Regions from separate parts of the Mesorhizobium sp. M0772 genome, predicted to be linked through region 1. Evidence: riboswitches for the same ligand, from Rfam matches in the RefSeq annotation. Region 1 holds a riboswitch; the other holds the start of a gene.

Region 1 (7,466 bases):
GCGCTGATGGCCAGGGCCAAGCCCGACGCCCTGTTCATGCACTGCCTGCCGGCGCACCGCGGCGAGGAAGTGACCGACGAGGTCATCGACGGTCCGCATTCGGTGGTCTTCGACGAAGCCGAGAACCGGCTTCACGCCCAGAAGGCGGTTTTGGCCTGGTGTCTGGGCGCTTGATCTCCAGGCGCTTGATCTCCAAGCGCTTGATCCGGGGCGGCGTGATGCCTATTTGCGCCGCATCACGCAAATCAAGCGCGTTTGGACGCATGCACCCCTCCGGGCCGCATGGCCGCGCCCTGGAGCTTTGTCATGTTGGAAACGCATCAAGTGACTGAACATCACCCCAAACTCGGCGAGTTCGGCTATGCCGGCGACGATCATGTCGTACCCTTCGAGGTCGGCCCGCTCGACGTGCGCGGCCGCACCGTGCAACTCGGGCCGATGCTCGACGCCATCCTCAACCGTCACGACTATCCCGAGCCGGTCGCCCGCCTGCTCGCGGAAGCCTGTGTGCTGACGGTGCTGCTCGGCACCTCGCTCAAATTCGAAGGCAAGTTCATCCTGCAGACCCGCACCGACGGGCCTGTCGACATGCTGGTCGCGGATTTCTCCACGCCCTCGGCATTGCGCGCCTATGCGCGCTTCGATGCCGACCGGCTGGAGGCCCTGGTGGCCGCAGGCCAGACCTCGCAGCAGACGCTGCTGGGCAGCGGCGTTTTGGCGCTGACCATCGACCAAGGCGCGCACACGCAGCGCTATCAGGGCATCGTCCAGCTCGACGGCGAGACGCTGGAAGACGCCGCGCGCACCTATTTCCGCCAGTCGGAGCAGATCCCGACCGACCTCCGGCTGTCGGTGGCCAAGCTGCTGACGCCCGGCCCCGGCGGTGCGCGCGAGCAGTGGCGCGCCGGCGGTATCCTGGCGCAGTTCCTGCCGCAGTCACCCGAGCGCATGCGCGTGCCCGACATTTCGGGCGGCGACGGCGATCCGCGTGACGTGACGCAGGAGCCGGCCGACAATTCGTGGCGCGAGCTGGTGGCGCTGCTCGGCACCATCGAGCCGACCGAGCTGATCGACCCGACCATCGGCGCCGAGCGGCTGCTCTACAGGCTGTTCCACGAACATGGCGTGCGCGTCTTCGGCGGCGTGCCGGTCGCCGACCAATGTTCCTGCTCAAGGGACAAGATACGCGGCATCCTCAAGGGGTTTTCCGCGCAGGAGATCAAGGACAGCACCGAAGATGGCGGCATCCACGTCGCCTGCGAGTTCTGCTCGAAGCAGTACGACTTCGACCCGGCGGAGTTTGCAGCTCAGTAGCATCTCTTCCTTCTCCCCGTTCACGGGGAGAAGGTGCCCGAAGGGCGGATGAGGGGCAGCGCGAACTTTGGTGAATGGCCGCGCATAGCCTACGTCATGTGCGTGGAAGATAACCTCATGAGTCCGGCGGCGCCCCTCATTGCACTGCCGGGCATTTCTCCCCGTATAGAGATGGGGAGAAAACCCTTAATTCACCGTCCGCCGCGTCCCCGGCAGATCCAGCGAAAACGCGGGAATATCGACGTCGAACGTCTCGCCCTTTTTGTTGCGCATGGTGTAGTGGCCGACCATGAAGCCGGAGGGCGTCGAGAGCGGGCAGCCTGACGTGTATTGATAGCTGTCGCCGGGATTGAGCTCAGGCTGGTCGCCGACCACGCCGGCGCCGCGCACTTCCTCGATCCGGCCGCTGCCGTCGGTGATGTGCCAGTAACGCGACATAAGCTGCACGAAATCGTCGGACTGGTTGTCGATCGTCACCTGGTAGCCCCAGACATAACGGTTCTCCGCCGGGTCCGAGCGGTCCTCCAGGTAGAACGGTCTGACCTGCACTTCGATGTTGCGCGTGACGGCGCGATACATGGGCTGCTCCGGTTGCGCGGCAAGGAACATTTGTCGCGCTATGCGGTTTGATACGCGCACAACGGCATGTCCTGCCAGCCTCAAAGCGGAGGTGCCGACAAACAATGTCATTTAAGTGACACATGACAGTGTTGGTGTGCGCAAACCTTGCCGGCGACTCAAGGCCCATCTGTCGACTGACAAAGCAGCCGCGAGCGGCCTTTCCGGAGTGACCAGATCTCGATGGAACCAGCTCTCACAGCCGCCTTCGCTTCCTCCGCTTTGCTTCTTTCCAATCTCGCCAGCATCCTGCTTGCTTCGTCGAAACTGCAAGCGCGTCGCCTTATCCCTCCGCCGTCCGACGAGCAGCCACCGGTCTCGATCGTCGTGCCGTCGCGCGGCGTGGAGCCGTTCACACAAGAGACGCTGCAGCGAGCCTTCTCGCTCGACTGGCCGCGCTACGAACTGATCTTCTGCGTCGCTCACGCCGACGATCCCGTCGTCAAACTGATAAACAGGGCGATCGTCCTGTTTCCCAACGTGCCGGCCCGGCTGCTGATCGGCGACGACCGCGTCAGCAGCAACCCGAAGCTCAACAACTGCGTCAAGGGCTGGGAAGCGGCGCGCAATCATTGGGTTATTCTGGCGGATTCCAACGTGCTGATGCCTAGGGATTACGTCCAGCACCTGATGGCGGCCTGGCGGACCAATACCGGGCTTATCTGCTCGACGCCGATCGGCTCGCGGCCGGAAGGCTTCTGGGCCGAGGTCGAATGCGCGTTCCTCAACACGCTGCAGGCGCGCTGGCAATATGCCGGCGAGGCGCTTGGCCTCGGCTTTGCCCAGGGCAAGAGCATGCTGTGGAACAAGCCGATGCTCGATACCAATGGCGGTATCCGCGCGCTGGCCGCCGAGATCGCCGAGGATGCTGCTGCAACCAAGCTGGTCAACGGACTGGGCCTGCGCGTCAATCTCGTTGCCTCGCCTTTCGAGCAACCACTGGGGCAGCGCCGACTTGCCGACATCTGGTCGCGTCAGGCGCGCTGGGCGCGGTTGCGCCGCGTCACTTTCCCGCTGTTTTTCGCACCCGAGATCCTGACCGGCGTCGCCGTGCCGTTGGCGTTGGCGCTGGTGGCGGCAGCAAGTGCCGGCATCAGCCTGCCGGCCACGGTGTTGGCCGTGCTGACGGCGGCCTACATTCCCGAATGCGCGCTGGCCGCGGCCAAGGGCTGGCATCTGTCGCTGCGCATGGTCCCGGCGATGATGGTCCGCGACATGATGCTTCCCGCCATATGGGCGCGCGGCTGGCTGAGCGGCGCCGTCGATTGGCGCGGCAACACCATGATCATCGGCACCAAGGCAGCCGAGCTGGAAGAGGCTTCGTCGGGAGCGTGACGCCTCGCGGCCTACCCGGCTGCCTTCAGCGCCTGCGCAACGTCCTCCAGCAGATCGTCCGTATCCTCAAGACCGACCGACAGCCTGAGCGTTCCCGGCCCGATGCCAAGCTCGGCGCGAGCTTCGTCGCTGAGGTTCTTGTGCGTGGTGGTCGCCGGATGGGTGATCAGGCTCTTGGCGTCGCCGAGATTGTTGGAGATCAGCACGATGTCGAGCGCGTTCTGCAAGGCGAAGGCCGCCTGCTTGCCGCCCTTCACGTCGAGGCAGATCAGCGTCGATCCGCCCGTCATCTGCTTCTTGACGATGTCGGCCTGCGGGTGGTCGGCGCGGCCGGGATAGATGACGCGGGCGATTTCCGGCCGTCCTGCCAGGAAATCCGCGATCTTGGCCGCGCTTTCCGTCTGCTGGCGCACCCGAACCGGCAGCGTCTCCAGGCCCTTGAGCAGCGTCCAGGCGTTGAACGGCGACAGGCTCGGGCCGGTGTGGCGGAAATAGTCGTGCAAATTCTCGTCGATCCATTTCTTGTCGGACAGGATGATGCCGCCGAGACAGCGTCCCTGGCCGTCAATGTGCTTGGTCGCGGAGTAGACGACGATATGGGCGCCGAGCTGCAAGGGCTTCTGCTGCAAGGGCGTGGCAAAGACATTGTCGACGATCAGCCTGGCGCCGATCGAGGTGGCGAGCGCCGCCACCGCTGCGATGTCGACCACTTCCAGCGTCGGATTGGTCGGGCTTTCCAGGAAGAACAGTTTCGTGTTCGGCCGCACCGCCTTTTCCCAGTTGGCGATGTCGGTGCCGTCGACCAGCGTTGCCTCGATGCCGTATTTCGGCGCCAGCGTCTCCACCACCCAGCGGCAGGAGCCGAACAGCGCGCGCGCCGCAACGATATGGTCGCCGGCTTTGGCGCTGCACAGGAGCGCTGCCGACACCGCCGCCATGCCGGACGCCGTGGCGCGCGCATCTTCGGCACCCTCCAGCGCGCACATGCGCTTTTCGAACATGTCGACAGTAGGGTTGGCATAGCGCGAATAGATGAAGCCCGGCTCCTCGCCCTTGAAACGGGCCTCGGCAGCCTGCGCCGTCTCGTAGACATAGCCTTGGGTGAGGTACATCGCTTCCGACGTCTCGCCGAACTGGGAACGCAGCGTTCCCCCGTGCACGAGTGCGGTCTGAGGTTTCCAGTTACGCTTCTTGGTGCTCATCGCTTTTGTTCCAGACACAAAAAAACCGGCCGCGAAAGTCGCAACCGGTCCATATGGCCTTGCGGCCCGACGGTCCTTTAGCGACTTGTTTAACGTGGCTGCAAGCCGACCGGCCAAATCACCACGGGATAACGACCCTTTAGACCTCACCTGCGCTTGCGTCAATTGCCGGCTTCATTAAGAGGTTTGTACCAGGCAGGTTCCGCAATAATATCCAGCGGTTTTGCGGCAAGAACCTGCCACAAAGAGACCGACCTTGGAGCGGAGCCAGCCTTTTGCGGCAGACAGGCATTCTTCCCGATCAGGACATTTCCGCGCTGTTTCAGTCCGGCGCGCTGAAGTCGCCGCGCGCGCTCGATGTCGACCAGGTGCAGCCGGCGAGCCTCGATCTCAGGCTCGGCGACAAGGCTTTTCGCGTGCGCGCCTCCTTCCTGCCGGGTCCCGATCATCTGGTGGCCGACAAGCTTCACCGGCTGAAATTGCACGAATTCAGTCTCGCCGAGGGCGCGGTGCTGGAAACCGGCTGCGTCTACATCGTGCCGCTGCTCGAAAGCCTGGCGCTGCCCGCAAACGTGTCGGCCTCGGCCAACCCGAAAAGCTCGACCGGCCGGCTCGACATCTTCACCCGGGTGATGACCGATCGCGGCCATGAGTTCGACAAGATCGCCCCCGGCTATCACGGGCCGCTTTATCTCGAAGTCAGTCCACGCACCTTCCCGATCGTCGTACGCGCCGGATCGAGGCTGTCGCAGATCCGCTTTCGCACTGGCAACGCGCTGTTGTCGGAGGCAGAACTGAACGAATTGCACCGCGCCGAGATGCTGGTGGCGACCGAGCCGCCCAACATTTCCGGCGGCGGCATTGCGCTGTCGATCGATCTTGACGGCGACCAGAACGGCCTGGTCGGCTATCGCGGCAAGCATCACACCGGCTTGGTCGATGTCGACAAGCGCGCCGCCCAGGATGCCGTCGATTTCTGGGAGCCGCTCTACAAGAGCGGCGCCGGCGAACTGGTGCTCGACCCGGACGAGTTCTACATCCTGGTCAGCCGCGAAGCCGTGCACGTGCCGCCGCTCTACGCCGCCGAGATGACGCCCTTCGATCCGCTGGTTGGCGAATTCCGTGTTCACTATGCCGGCTTCTTCGATCCGGGCTTCGGCCATTCGGCCTCAGGCGGCACCGGCAGCCGGGCGGTGCTCGAAGTGCGCAGCCACGAAGTGCCGTTCATCCTCGACCACGGCCAGATCGTCGGCCGGCTGGTCTACGAACACATGCTGAAGCGGCCGCAGGCGCTTTACGGCACCGATCTCGGCTCGAATTACCAGGCGCAAGGCCTCAAGCTCTCCAAGCATTTCCGCCCCGCCGGCTGAACCTTCGATCACCGTCAGGCAAAATACTTGCCTGCGCTGCCTCACCATGCTTGGCTGCCTTTCGGTGGCCGGCAAGAGAACGGCGCGCAAGGGGAACCAAAATGCAGATTTCAAGATGGATCATATCGGCAGCGAGCGCTGCCATGCTGGTGATATCGGCCGGCTCGCTGGCTGAGGCGCAGGAGAAATTGAAGATCGGCACCGAGGGCGCTTATCCGCCCTTCAACACCATCACCGCGGACGGCAAGATCGAGGGCTTCGACATCGACATTGCCAATGCGCTATGTGCGCAGATGAAGGTCGAGTGCGAGATCGTCACCCAGGACTGGGACGGCATCATCCCGGCGCTGCAGGCGAAAAAGTTCGACGCCATCATCGCCTCGATGAGCATCACCGAGGAGCGCAAGAAACAGGTCGCCTTCACCAACAAATACTACACGACGCCGCTGGCGCTGGTGGCGCCCAAGGACAGCGACCTCACTTCCACCGAACCGGCAGCCCTTGCCGGCAAGACGGTGGGCGCGCAGGCCTCGACCACCCAGGCCGACTATGCGCAGGACGCCTATGGCAAGGCCGGCGCCGAGGCGAAACTCTACCCCACCCAGGAAGAGGCGATCACCGACTTGCAGAACGGCCGTCTCGACGCCGTCATCTCCGACAAATTCGTGCTGATGGACTGGCTGAAGAAGGCGAGCGACGGCTGCTGCAAGCTTGTCGGTGACGTCAAGGGCACCGAGACGCAAGCCGGCATCGCTGTCCGCCTGGAGGACACGGCACTTCGCGACAAGCTCAACGCGGCGATAGACGCCATCGTCGCCGACGGCACTTACAAGAAGATCCAGGCCAAGTATTTCGATTTCGATATTTATTGAGGTTGGAACTGCCAAATCTCCCCCCTTGAGGGGGAGATGGCCGGCAGGCCAGAGGGGGTCGCTGCGCGTAGAATGCCAGCGCCTCTCAGCCGCGGAAGACTTTAGCGCTCCACGCGCAACGACCCCCTCTGTCGCCTTCGGCGACATCTCCCCCTCAAGGAGGGAGATTACGCTCTCAAAGCGCCTTCACCGCCACCTTCACCGGCTGCTCAATCTCCAGCGGGTTGCGCAGCGGCAGGCCGAAATCCGCGGCCTCGATCTCGAAAACGTCGCCGGCCTGAGTCTTGATGCCGTCGGCAAAGGACAGCGTCGCCGTGCCGAACATGTGCACATGCACGTCGCCCGGCTGGCGGAAGGCCGAATATTTGAAGTGATGATGTTCGAGATTGGCGATTGTGTGCGACATGTTCGCTTCGCCCGACAGGAACGGCTTTTCCCACAGCAAATTGCTGTCGCGATAGATTCGCGATGAGCCCCTGACGTCGGCCGGCAGGTCGCCGATCAGGATTTCCGGCCCGAACGAGGCGTTGCGCAGTTTGGAATGTGCCAGGAACAGATAGTTCACCCGCTCGGTAACATGATCGGAAAACTCGTTCGACAGCGTGAAGCCGACGCGGAACGGCGCGCCGTCGTCGCCGATGACATAGATGCCGGCGATTTCCGGCTCCTCGCCGGCGTCCTGCGCAAAGGCCGGCGACATCAGTGCGGCGCCCGGCGCCACCGCCATGGTGCCGTTGCCCTTGTAGAACCATTCC
Region 2 (7,466 bases), on a different contig from region 1:
GAGCCATAGCCAAAAACCCAAAAATCGCCCATATCGCCAAGCCTGATTGCACGAAGGTGACGCCGCCGCATCGGAATCGGTGCTCTTCTGTGTTTTTGCTTGTTGCGTAACCACAGTCCACCCGCAACACGCCCGCGTTAATGAAAGCCGCAGCATGACGTCAAGTGACGAGCGTCCGTCGAAGTTTCGCCACCGGCTGATGTGGCTCGCTGCCTTGGTCGTTATGCTGTTCGGCGCCTACAGCGCGGTCTGGTTCTATGTCGCCGGTCGCGTCAGCAGCGAAGCCGACAAGGCGGTGGCCTCGCTCAAGGACAAAGGCATCGAGGCCGGCTGCGCCAACCTCACCGTCAGCGGCTACCCCCTGCGTTTTGCCATCTCCTGTGACAATCTGGCTTACGAGGACGACGCCAGAAACGTTGCCGCCTCGGCAGGCAGCTTCAACTTCGTTGCAGAACTCATCCGGCCTTTGTCGCCTGCCGCCGAGTTGCGTGGGCCACTGCGGACCTCGGTGCCCGGGATGGCGCCGCTATGGATCGATTGGGACAATCTGCAGGCCAATGCCAAGCTCTCCTGGCCCTTGCCACGCAGCATTTCGCTGCAGGCCGAGAGCTTGTCCGGCCAGACCGATCCGGCCGACGACACCGACCCGGTTTCACTGTTCAGCGCCGGAACGGCGGCGGGCGAGTTGCGACCCGACGGCCAGGACCTTGGCTATACCGGAAGCTTCACCGATCTTGAGATCGACGCCGACGCGATCGGCGGGCGCGTGCTGCCGCCGCTCGACGGCAGCGGCGACGCGACGCTGAAGAACGGCGTCGCGCTGATGAAGACGCAGGCCAGGAGCCTGCGCGGCCAGGCGGTCGACATCCACAAGCTCGATCTGTCGTCGGGAACCGCGCGCATCACCGTCTCCGGCCCGGTGTCGGTCGACGCCAACGGCCAGGTCAATGCCGACCTGACGATCAAGCTGCAGGATCCCAAAGCCGTGGCGGCAATCCTCGCCACCGCAATCCCCGAGCAGAAGAGCCAGATCGAGCAAGGCTTTGCCGGTCTGGCGCTGCTCGGCAACGAACCGTCGATGCCGCTCAAGGTGGTGAAGGGCAAGGCCTCGCTCGGCTTCATTCCGCTGGGCAAGATCAAGCCGCTCGATTAGAGCAATTCCAGGAAAACTGTGAGCGGTTTTCCGTCCGGAATTGCGTTAAAACAAAGAGATAGAGCATGATCGCAAAGAGCGGGAACGGCTTTTGGGGAGAGATCGTGCTCGAGCAAGCCGACGCATGAACCGACCGGTGAAACTGCTGAGCGTTGGCGCGCTGACGCTGGATACCATCCTGCGCGTCGAAACCCTGCCCACGCATCAGGGCAAGTTCATCGCCTCGGACGGCATCCAGATCGCCTCGGGCATGGCGACAAGTGCTGCCTGCGCCGCCCGCCGTCTCGGCGCCGAGGTGTTCCTGTGGGCAAGTGCAGGTGACGATGCCGTCGGCGACCAATTGCTGGCCGGCATCGAGGCCGAGGGCGTCGATTGCCGCTTTGTCCGCCGCGTCGAAGGCGCCCGCTCGGCGCTGGCCGCGATCCTGGTCGACGCTCATGGCGAGCGCATCATCGTGCCCTTCTACGACCCAAAGGCGCAGGCCGACCCCGAGGCGGTGCCTGTCGCCGATCTTTCCGGCTTCGATGCCGTGCTGGTCGATGTGCGCTGGCCGGGCGCCGCCGCTCTTGCCTTGACCGCCGCGCGCAGCGCCGGCCGTCCCGCCATCCTCGACGCCGACACGGCGCCGGTTGAGGTGCTGGAGCGCCTGCTGCCGCTGGCATCGCACATCGTCGCTTCGGAGACGGCGGCACGCATCGTCTGCGGCCATGCGCTGGACCCCGAAACCGCCTGTGCCGACCTCGCCAGCCGCACCGATGCCTTCGTGGCGGTTACCGGCGGCGCCGCGGGAAGCTGGTGGCATGACCGGTCCGCCGGATGCGTGCGCCACATCGCGGCGCCGAAGATCAAGGCGATCGACACGCTTGCCGCCGGCGACGTCTTCCACGGCGCCTTTGCTGTCGCGTTGGCGGAAACCATGCCGATCGAGCAGGCGTTGCGCTTTGCCAGCGCGGCGGCCGCGCTCAAATGCCAGCGCTTCGGCGGCCGGCTGGGGGCGCCAAACAGGGACGAGGCAATGGCCATGGTCGCGGCGACCTGGCCCGTCTGAAACAGATTTAACTTTTCACCGGGTGCTCGACCGCCTGGCGGCCGAAATCCGGCACGTCGATATCCTGGCCGGCCTCGATGATCGAACGGCGAACGGCCCGGGTGCGGGTGAACAGGTCGAACAGCTTGTCGCCGTCGCCCCAGCGGATCGCCCGCTGCAGCGAGGCGAGGTCCTCCGAAAAGCGCGCCAGCATTTCCAGGATGGCATCCTTGTTGTGCAGGCACACGTCGCGCCACATGGTCGGGTCGGAGGCGGCCAGACGGGTGAAGTCGCGGAAACCGGAAGCCGAATATTTGATCACTTCCGACTTGGTCACCGATTCCAGATCGTCGGCCGTGCCGACGATGTTGTAGGCAATGATGTGCGGAAGATGCGAAACGATGGCCAGCGTCATGTCATGATGCTGCGGGTCCATCGTGTCGATGTTGGAGCCGCAGCGCCGCCAGAATTCCGACAGCTTTTCCAGCGCGGCCGGATCGGTTCCCGGCAGCGGCGTGAAGATGCACCAGCGGTTTTCGAACAGCTCGGCGAAACCCGCATCCGGGCCCGATTTCTCCGTACCCGCCAGCGGGTGTCCCGGAATGAAGTGCACGCCGTCCGGCACATAGGGCTGCATTTGCGCAATGACGGAGGCCTTGGTCGAACCGACATCGGTGAGGATGGCGCCTTTTTTCAGCGCCGCTGCGATCTCTTGCGCCACCTCGCCCGACGATCCCACAGGCACCGAGACGATGATCAGGTCGGCGTCGCGGACCGCTTCCCTGGCGCCGGTGGTGTAGCTCTCGCCAAGACCGAGCTCCTTCGCCCGCGCCAGCGTGGCCGGGCTGCGCGTCGCGATGGCGACATGGCGGGCCAGGCCCTCGCGGCGGATGATTCGGGCCAGCGACGAGCCGATCAGGCCGATGCCGACCAGCGCGATCTTTTCAAACATCGGTAATGTCATTGTTTCAGCTTTTCAGGAATGTCGTGAGGGCCTCGATGACGCCGCGATTGGCTTCTTCGGTGCCGACGCTCATGCGAAGCGCATTGGGAAAGCCATAGCCGGTAACGCGCCGCAATATATAGCCGCGCTGGGTGAGGTAGTCGTCCGCCGCCTCAGCCGAATGCTTCTTGTCGTCGGGAAAGTGGATGAGGACGAAATTGCCGACGCTGGGCGTCACGCGCAGCCCAAGCTTCGTCAGTTCTTCATTCAACCAGGTAAGCCAGGTCTCGTTGTGCAACGAACTGCGCTCGACATGGGCGCGGTCGCGGATGGCGGCAATGCCGGCCTCGATCGCTGTTGCGTTAACGTTGAAAGGGCCGCGGATGCGGTTGATGGCATCGACGATGTGCAGTGGGCCATACATCCAGCCGATGCGCGCGCCGCCAAGGCCAAGCTTGGAGAAGGTGCGGGTCATGACCACATTCTGTGCGCTGCCCGCCAGCTCGATGCCGGCCTCATAGTCATTGCGCCTGACATATTCGGCATAGGCCGCGTCGAGCACCAGAAGCACGTTGCCCGGGAGAGCGGAATGCAGGCGGCGGACCTCCTGGAACGGCAGATAGGTTCCGGTCGGATTGTTGGGATTGGCGAGGAAGATGATTTTGGTCCGCGGTGTCACCGCGGCCAGGATCGCGTCGACGTCGGCGCGTTCCTCGGTTTCCTTGATCGTCACCGGTGTCCCGCCGGCCGACTGGATGTAGATCTTGTAGATCATGAAGGCGTGTTCGGTGATGATGGCCTCATCGCCGGCCGCCAGATAGGTCTGCGCCAGCAGGCCCAAAATCTCGTCGGAACCGTTGGAGCAGATGATGTTTGCCGGGTTGAGGCCATGCACCTCGGCGATCGCCTCGCGCAGCCGGCGGGCGGTGCCGTCGGGATAGACATCGAGCTTGCTGGCCACTTCGCGCGCGGCCTCGATCGCCTTCGGCGACGGGCCGAGCGGGTTCTCGTTCGACGACAATTTATGGACCTTGGCGACGCCGGCCGGTGCCGTGCTCTTGCCCGGCACATAGGCGTCGATGTCCATAATGCCCGCGCGGGGAGTCGGCCGTGCCTTGTCCGCTGTCTTGTCCATGTCGCAAATCCATCAAGAATGCCTCCGTCCGGAGGCCGCAGCGGAAATACAAGCCGTAGCCGCGAATGTCGAGAGGCGGGCAATAGCTGGCCGTTGACGCCGGGCCGCACGAGTTCTAGAAGAACGCAACAGTTCCGTGGTGATTTGGCCGGTCGGCTTGCAGCCACGTTAAACAACTCGCTAAAGGGCCGTTTGCGTGACGTAACCGGCTTTGCGATCGCATTGCCGGTTTTTTATTGCCTGACGGCGGGCAAGGAGAGTCACATGGCCGCGCTCCGCGCTACAAAAACCAACAACGAGGCCGACAACCCGTCGAGCCCTGTGTTGCGTTTTGGCCCTGACAAGCCGCTGAAGCTCGACGCCGGCACGCTTTTGTCGCCGTTCCAGATCGCCTACCAGACATATGGCGCCCTCAACGATGCCCGCACCAACGCCATCCTGGTCTGCCACGCGCTGACCGGCGACCAGCATGTCGCCAGCACCAATCCGGTGACCGGCAAGCCCGGCTGGTGGGAAGTGCTGATCGGTCCCGGCAAGATCATCGACACCAACCGCTTCTTCGTCATTTGCTCCAACGTCATCGGCGGCTGCCTCGGCTCCACCGGTCCGGCCTCGACCAATCCCGCCACCGGCAAGCCCTACGGCCTCGACCTGCCAATCATCACCATCCGCGACATGGTGCGGGCGCAATTGATGCTGGTCGACCATTTCGGCATCGAAAAGCTGTTTTGCGTGCTCGGCGGCTCGATGGGCGGCATGCAGGTGCTGGAATGGGCATCGTGCTATTCCGAGCGCGTCTTCTCGGCCCTGCCGATCGCCACAGGCGCACGCCATTCCTCGCAGAACATCGCCTTCCACGAGGTCGGCCGCCAGGCTGTCATGGCTGATCCGGACTGGCATGGCGGCAAATATTTCGAGCACGGCAAGCGCCCGGAAAAGGGGCTCGCCGTGGCGCGCATGGCCGCCCACATCACCTATCTGTCGGAAGCCGCCCTGCATCGGAAATTCGGCCGCAATCTGCAGGACCGCGAAGCGCTGACCTTCGGTTTCGACGCAGATTTCCAGATCGAAAGCTATCTGCGCCACCAGGGCATGACATTCGTCGACCGCTTCGACGCCAACTCCTACCTCTACATGACCCGTTCGATGGATTATTTCGACCTCGCCGCCGACCATGGCGGCCGGTTGGCAGATGCCTTTGCCGGGACCAAGACCCGCTTCTGCCTGGTGTCCTTCACCTCGGACTGGTTGTTCCCGACCGAGGAGAGCCGCTCGATCGTGCATGCGCTCAACGCCGCCGGCGCCTCCGTCTCCTTCGTCGAGATCGACACCGACCGCGGCCATGATGCCTTCCTGCTCGATGAACCCGAACTGTTTGCCGCCATCAAGGGCTTCATCGGCTCGGCGGCCCGCGCAAGGGGGCTCGCCTCATGAGCGTCAATGGCAGCCAGCGCGTCGACCTCGAAGTCGTGGCCAACCTGATACCGCCGCAGTCGCGGGTGCTCGATGTCGGCTCCGGCGACGGCCTGCTGCTCGAACTCCTGCAGGAGACCAAGCAGGTCGACGGCCGCGGGCTGGAGCTGTCACAGCGCGGCGTCAATGAATGCGTTGCGCGCGGCCTCTCGGTCATCCAGGGCGATGCCGACACCGACCTCGAATTCTATCCGGACAAGGGTTTTGACTTCGTCGTCCTGTCACAGACGCTGCAGGCGACCCGCAACCCGAAGCTGGTGCTCGACGAGCTGCTGCGAATCGGCAACCGCGCCATCGTCTCCTTCCCCAATTTCGGCCACTGGCGGGTGCGGCTGTCGCTGTTCGTCAAGGGCCGGATGCCGGTAACCGCGGACCTGCCCTATTCCTGGTACGACACGCCCAACATCCATTTCTGCACCATCCGCGACTTCGTCAATCTGGTCGAGGAACTCGGCGCTTCGGTCGAGAAAGCCACCGCGCTCGACGGCAACGGCCAGAAGATCGGCCTGTCGATGCCATGGTGGTTCTGGAATTTCTTCGGCCAGCAAGCGGTGTTCTTGCTGAAGCGGTAGTTTGCCCCTATTCCAGCACGTTCGTCGCCTTGTGCGGGTGCTGAACGCCATCGGCGATGATCACATCGGCGTGGGAGTTGTCGGTGCGCAAGGCCAGAATCACCCGATAGGCTGATGAATCGTACCAGCCCCACGCATGCGCCCTGTCCGGAAACTCGATGACGATCAGATGCCCGGGCCATTCGTTTTCGACCACGTCCATGTCGCCGCCGTGGACAAGGAAGCGGCCGCCGAACGGCTCCAATGTGGCGTCGATCCTCTGCAGATACTCGACAATCTGCGGGCCCATTGTGACTTGACGCATATGGGCGACGGCGTAGGCGGCCATGGCTGAACTCCCTGTGAGATCGAAGCCCGACGACCGGCTTCGTTGGCGCAATCTGCAGACATGATGGCCATCGGTCGATTACGTCTGGGGTAATCGGCCGGCTTACCGGCGTCCTGGCTCAACAGTTTGTGATGACATTGCCGCTGGTTTTTTGTAGCGTCGAATCGAATGCCATCCCGGGGTAAGGCTTGGACGGCGACCATCAAAACCTCCGGCCTCCAGGCATTTCGGGGCACAATCGAAGCAACATGTCCAAGGCAACCGACCTCGCTCCGCTGATCTCGGTGATCACACCGACGCACAATCGCCGCAGCAAGGTGGTGCGCGCCGTGGAGAGCGTGCTGGCGCAGAATTTTCCCCGGTTCGAACACATTGTCGTCGATGACGGCTCGACCGACGGTACGGCAGCCGCACTTGCCGAAATCCGCGATCCACGGCTGATCTATGTTGGCTCGAAATGGCGCGGCGCCAATGCCGCCCGCAATGCCGGCATCGAGCGGGCGCAGGCGCCGGTGGTGACATTCCTCGATTCCGACGACGTCTATTTGCCGGATCGCCTGGCGCGGACGCTGGAGCAGTTCGACAACAATCCCTCGCTCGAAGTGCTGATCAGTTCCTTCGTGTCGCTGAAGGGCAATCGCCGCACCAACTGCGTCAACCGCGAAGCGCTGCTGAGCCGCGACTCGCTGGAGCGGGCCCTTGTCGCGCAGACCATCTTCATTGCCGGGTCGGCAATCACCGCCCGGCGCGAGTCGCTGCTGGCCATCGGCGGCTACGACAGTGACGTCACGCGCATGCAGGATCGCGAATTGTTGCTGCGCTTTGCCCGTCGCAG

What was found. A riboswitch is a leader RNA that binds a small molecule or an ion and turns the genes downstream of it on or off. The one in region 1 is predicted to bind S-adenosylmethionine.
Region 2: another riboswitch for S-adenosylmethionine. It lies ahead of metX (homoserine O-acetyltransferase MetX); the one in region 1 lies ahead of NKI06_RS08475 (O-succinylhomoserine sulfhydrylase).

The regions. Positions count from the first base shown of each region.
Region 1 covers NZ_JAMYPB010000009.1:45,524-52,989, reverse strand. The annotation lists gene argF (ornithine carbamoyltransferase) at 1-174, shown strand, start outside; gene NKI06_RS08490 (Hsp33 family molecular chaperone) at 283-1,314, shown strand; gene apaG (Co2+/Mg2+ efflux facilitator ApaG/CorD) at 1,501-1,893, opposite strand; gene NKI06_RS08480 (ceramide glucosyltransferase) at 2,116-3,267, shown strand; gene NKI06_RS08475 (O-succinylhomoserine sulfhydrylase) at 3,279-4,469, opposite strand; SAM riboswitch at 4,527-4,604, opposite strand; gene NKI06_RS08470 (2'-deoxycytidine 5'-triphosphate deaminase) at 4,745-5,839, shown strand; gene NKI06_RS08465 (ABC transporter substrate-binding protein) at 5,941-6,711, shown strand; gene araD1 (AraD1 family protein) at 6,887-7,466, opposite strand, start outside.
Region 2 covers NZ_JAMYPB010000007.1:91,408-98,873, forward strand. The annotation lists gene NKI06_RS06895 (gamma-glutamylcyclotransferase) at 1-32, opposite strand, end outside; gene NKI06_RS06900 (DUF2125 domain-containing protein) at 155-1,153, shown strand; gene NKI06_RS06905 (sugar kinase) at 1,278-2,201, shown strand; gene NKI06_RS06910 (prephenate/arogenate dehydrogenase family protein) at 2,209-3,144, opposite strand; gene hisC (histidinol-phosphate transaminase) at 3,149-4,258, opposite strand; SAM riboswitch at 4,385-4,462, shown strand; gene metX (homoserine O-acetyltransferase MetX) at 4,523-5,692, shown strand; gene metW (methionine biosynthesis protein MetW) at 5,689-6,303, shown strand; gene NKI06_RS06930 (DUF1330 domain-containing protein) at 6,311-6,631, opposite strand; gene NKI06_RS06935 (glycosyltransferase family 2 protein) at 6,880-7,466, shown strand, end outside.